2 regions of the Amycolatopsis granulosa genome follow, and region 2 is predicted to be linked to the other one. Evidence: riboswitches for the same ligand, from Rfam matches in the RefSeq annotation. Region 2 holds a riboswitch; the other holds the start of a gene.
The links. A riboswitch is a leader RNA that binds a small molecule or an ion and turns the genes downstream of it on or off. The one in region 2 is predicted to bind glycine.

Region 1: linked by a shared signal. The riboswitch ahead of gcvP (aminomethyl-transferring glycine dehydrogenase) and the one ahead of gcvH (glycine cleavage system protein GcvH) in region 2 are both predicted to bind glycine.

Annotation. Positions count from the first base shown of each region.
Region 1 covers NZ_JAANOV010000001.1:4,643,185-4,645,642, forward strand. Annotated here, with positions in the region: gene FHX45_RS22805 (amidohydrolase family protein) at 1-187, opposite strand, end outside; gene FHX45_RS22810 (TetR/AcrR family transcriptional regulator) at 180-767, opposite strand; glycine riboswitch at 967-1,058, shown strand; gene gcvP (aminomethyl-transferring glycine dehydrogenase) at 1,184-2,458, shown strand, end outside.
Region 2 covers NZ_JAANOV010000001.1:1,624,818-1,627,275, reverse strand. Annotated here, with positions in the region: gene FHX45_RS07840 (hydantoinase/oxoprolinase family protein) at 1-637, opposite strand, end outside; glycine riboswitch at 798-889, shown strand; glycine riboswitch at 891-982, shown strand; gene gcvH (glycine cleavage system protein GcvH) at 1,160-1,540, shown strand; gene glyA (serine hydroxymethyltransferase) at 1,540-2,458, shown strand, end outside.

The DNA.
Region 1 (2,458 bases), 3.0 Mb from region 2:
CGTCCGGCCCGTGCCACGCGGACAGCAGCGCGACCCGCACGCCGGCCTCGTCCATCGCGTCGAGCGTGCCGGACAGCTGGGGCGCGCGGCGCGCCATGCCGGTCCACCGCACCAGCGTCTCCAGCCACGGCTGGTCCATGAACCGCTGGTTCGGCTGCTGCATCCACACGTCGATCACGTCAGCCATCGTTGGTCCCTTCATCGGTCGAAATCGTGCGGGCGATCCGGGCCACCAGGTCCACGGCGGACTCCGGTGGTGGCCGCCCCTGGGCCAGGTACCGCCGCACCACCGCGTACGGCAGGTCGATCAGCACGAGCAGAAGCTCGTCGGCACTCGATCCGGTTTGCGCGCGCAGCCGCCGCACCACGGTGCGCAGCACCTCGTCCAGCGCGGCATCGCACCGGGCGTCCTCGGCGCGGTCCTCGGCCGACCAGGAGCTCGCGCCGAGCAGCCGTTTTCCCGCGTACAGCACCTGGGCCTCCCCGGGCCGTTCCCGGCACCAGCGCACGGCCGCGGCCGCCGCGTCCAGGGGCCGTTCTCCGCCCAGTACCGCCAGGTAGTCGCGATGGAACCGCCGCACGGTGCGCAGCCACAACGCGGCTTGCAACGCCGGGCGTCCCGGGAAGCGGTGGTAGACCGATCCGCTCGGCGCGCCCGCCTCCCGCGCCACCGCCGACATGGTGACCGCTTCCGGCCCGCCCGCGGCGAACAGCCGGACGGCGGCGTCCAGCAGCTCGTCGGCGGAATGCCGTGGTGGTCGGCCCATGTTTGTGGAGACTACCCTCTAAAACCAGAGCTCGGCAGCCCCCGCGCATCTCGACGGTTGCCCACGACGCAGGGCGCGCTCGTCCCGTCCACGCTGCGGTGTTCATCACGGCTTCGCGTTTCCGGTGGACGGCGGCATCCCGGCCGCGTACGTTACGCCGCTGTAGACTGAAGCCGGACAACTGAACATCAGGCCGTCACGAGCCGGAGCGGGAGAGTCCCCAGGTCACTGGGGCACCGAAGGAGCAACTTCCCCGTCAATCTCTCAGGTACCAGTTACCGCTCCGCGCCAGGCCACTCTGGAAAGCAGGCGCGCGCATCGCGCCTCACCCAAGGTGAAAGCCGCGAGCGCGGTGAAACTCTCAGGTGCCGATGACAGAGGGGGAGTTCCCGCCACCCGCAGATGAGGAGCTCCCGATGTCCTTCGCCGATCGTCACATCGGACCTTCCGAGCACGAACAGGCCAAGATGCTCGCCGAGTGCGGGTACGGGAGTCTGGACGCCCTGGTCGAGGCGGCCGTCCCGGCCGCGATCCGCACGGCGGGCGCGCTGGGCCTGCCCCCGGCCTCCGAGCAGGAGGCGACCGCCGAGCTGCGTGCGCTGGCGGCGAAGAACCGCCCGATGACCCAGATGATCGGCCTGGGCTTCAGCGACACCGTCACCCCGCCGGTCATCCGCCGCAACGTGCTGGAGAACCCGGCCTGGTACACCGCGTACACGCCGTACCAGCCGGAGATCTCGCAGGGGCGGCTGGAGGCGCTGCTGAACTTCCAGACCATGGTGTCCGGCCTGACCGGCCTGGACATCGCCAACGCCTCCCTGCTCGACGAGTCCACGGCGGTCGCCGAGGCCGTCCTGCTGATGCGCCGTGCGTCGAAGGCGAAGTCGTCGCGCGTCGTCCTGGACGCCGAGTGCCTGCCGCAGACCATCGCGGTGGTGCGCACCCGGGCGGAGGCGGTCGGCATCGAGGTCGACGTACGGGACCTGGGCACCGGGCTGCCGGAGGACTTCTTCGGCGTCGTCGTGCAGTACCCGGGCGCGTCCGGTCTGTTGCGCGGCAAGGGCTTCTACGAGGCCATCGGCAAGGTCGCGAAGGACGCCGGCGCGCTGTACACCGTGGCGGCCGACCTGCTGGCGCTGACGCTGATCACCGCACCCGGCGAGTTCGGCGCGGACATCGCGGCCGGGACCACCCAGCGCTTCGGCGTCCCGCTCGGCTACGGCGGCCCGCACGCCGGGTACCTCGCCGTGCGCCGCGGCCTGGAGCGGTCGCTGCCCGGCCGGCTGGTCGGCGTCTCGGTCGACGCGGACGGCAACACCGCTTACCGGCTCGCGTTGCAGACCCGCGAGCAGCACATCCGCCGCGAGAAGGCGACGTCGAACATCTGCACGGCCCAGGTGCTGCCGGCGGTGCTGGCGGCGATGTACGCCGTGTACCACGGCCCGGAGGGGCTGACCGAGATCGCGCGGCGGGTGCACGGGCTGGCCGCCGGGCTGGCCGGGGCGCTGCGGACCGCGGGCGTGGAGGTGGTGCACGAGGGCTTCTTCGACACCGTGCTCGCGCGGGTGCCGGGCCGGGCCGCCGCGGTCGTCGCCGCCGCGCGCGCGGCGGGCATCAACCTCGGCCGGGTGGACGACGACCACGTCCGGATGGCCTGCGACGAGGTGACCACGGTGGACGTCGTGGACCGC
Region 2 (2,458 bases):
TCGTGCGCTCGAATTCGTGCGGCTGAGGCGACACGTCGACCGACGCGGTGACGTAGACGCCGGGCAGCTCGGCCCGCAGCAGCTCTGCGACCCGGCGTTCCTCGTCGGGCCGGACGTAGGAGTTGATCAGGCACACGGCCACCGCCCGGATCTCCGCCGCCCGCAGGCGCGCGGCCAGGGCGCGGACCTCGTCGTCGTCGGCCGGCGGATCGAGCCGCCCGTCGGCGGTGATGCGCTGGTCGAGTTCGTACCGGTGCCGGCGCCGGGCGAGGGGCACCGGCTTGGACCAGGACAGGTCGTAGAGCACCGGCCGCCGCAGCCGGCCGAGCTCCAGCACGTCACGGAAGCCGCGGGTGGTGACGACCGCGGTGCGGACACCGGTCATCTCCAGGATCGCGTTGGTGGCCACGGTGGTGCCGTGCAGCATGGCGGTGACGGCTTCCGGTTGCGCCCCGGCCGCGGCCAGCACGCCGGTGGTCGCCGACACCACCCCCGCGCCGTAGTCCGGCGGGGTGGAGGGGACCTTCATCGGGACGACGTCACCGGCCGGACCCAGCGCGATGACGTCGGTGAAGGTGCCGCCGATGTCGGCGCCGACTCGCCAGCCGGCCGGTCGGGGATCGGGACGGGAAGCCACGGGATCTCCTTCTCTGAACGAGTAAGTGGGATCACAGTAATCTCGGGTTGAGATATCAGCAAGGGTCAATTGGTGTTTTTGATCCACGGGCCCGGCCTCTTGACCGGCCCGGACCGGTCCCGTTAGGTTCGGCATCCGTCAAACTGCATATCGCGCCATTCGAACCGGAGCGGGAGAGCTCCCGCCGCGGGCGGGACGCCGAAGGAGCAACACTCCCCAGAATCTCTCAGGCACCCCCACCGCTCCGGCGAGGCGAACTCTGGAAAGCCAGGACCCGGTCCTGCGCCCACGGTGCAAACCGCTCCGGCGGTGAAGCTCTCAGGTATCGATGACAGAGCGGGGAGGCCCACCCAGCCGTGGTGCCGCGTCGGTGCGGTGCCGGACACCGGGAGCCTCTTGGCCGTGAACTCCGTTTCCACGTCCCGTGCCGGGACCGCCGCGCGATCCGCCGGCCCGCTCACCACACGGTCCACTCCGGACCCGATGCCGCCCGCCGCCGTGCGGGCCCGATCAGCCGAGGAGATGCCCGTGTCCGTTCCGGCCGAGCTGAAGTACACCGCCGAGCACGAGTGGCTCGACCTCGACGGGGACACCGCCACCGTCGGGATCACCGCGTTCGCCGCGGACGCCCTCGGCGACGTGGTGTACCTGGATCTCCCCGCCGCCGGCAGCACCGTCACGGCGGGCCGTCCGTGCGGTGAGATCGAGAGCACCAAATCGGTCAGCGAGCTCTACGCGCCGGTGGACGGCGAGGTCGTCGAGGTCAACGCGAAGGTCACCGCCGACCCCGGTCTGCTCAACACCGACCCGTTCGGCGAGGGCTGGCTGTTCCGGATGAAGGTCACCGCGGTGGGCGACCTGCTCGATGCGGCCGCCTACCTGGCGCGCACCGGCGGTGCCTGATGGGCACACACGACCTCCCGCTGTCCGAAGTGGACCCCGAGGTGCACGCCGCGGTGACGTCCGAGCTCGACCGTCAGCGGCACACCCTCGAGCTGATCGCGAGCGAGAACTTCGCGCCGGTGGCGGTGATGCAGGCGCAGGGCTCGGTCCTGACCAACAAGTACGCCGAGGGTTATCCCGGCCGTCGCTACTACGGCGGCTGCGAGCACGTCGACACCGTGGAACGCCTGGCCATCGACCGGGTGAAGCAACTGTTCGGATCCCGTTTCGCCAACGTCCAGCCGCATTCCGGGGCACAGGCCAACGCGGCGGCCATGTTCGCGATGCTCGAACCCGGTGACACCGTGCTCGGCCTCGACCTGGCGCACGGCGGGCACCTGACGCACGGGATGCGGGCGAACTTCAGCGGCCGGCTCTACCGGGTCGTGGCCTACCACGTTCGCGACACCGATTTCCGGCTGGACCTGGCCGAGGTCGAGCGGCTGGCGGCCGAGCACCGCCCGAAGCTCATCGTGGCCGGCTGGTCGGCCTACCCGCTGCACCTGGACTTCGCCGCGTTCCGCCGCATCGCCGACGACGTCGGCGCCCGCCTGATGGTGGACATGGCGCACTTCGCCGGGCTCGTGGCGGCCGGCCTGCACCCCAGCCCGGTGCCGCACGCCGACGTCGTCACCACCACGACCCACAAGACCCTCGGCGGCCCGCGCGGCGGCGTGATCCTCACCGACGACGCGGCGCTGGCCAAACGCATCGACTCGGCGGTCTTCCCGGGGCAGCAGGGCGGTCCGCTCGAGCACGTGATCGCGGCGAAGGCGGTGGCGTTCAGACTGGCCGGGACCGAAGAGTTCCGCGACCGGCAGCGCCGCACCCTCGAGGGTGCCCGCCTCATCGCCCGCCGGCTGCTCGCCGACGACGTCC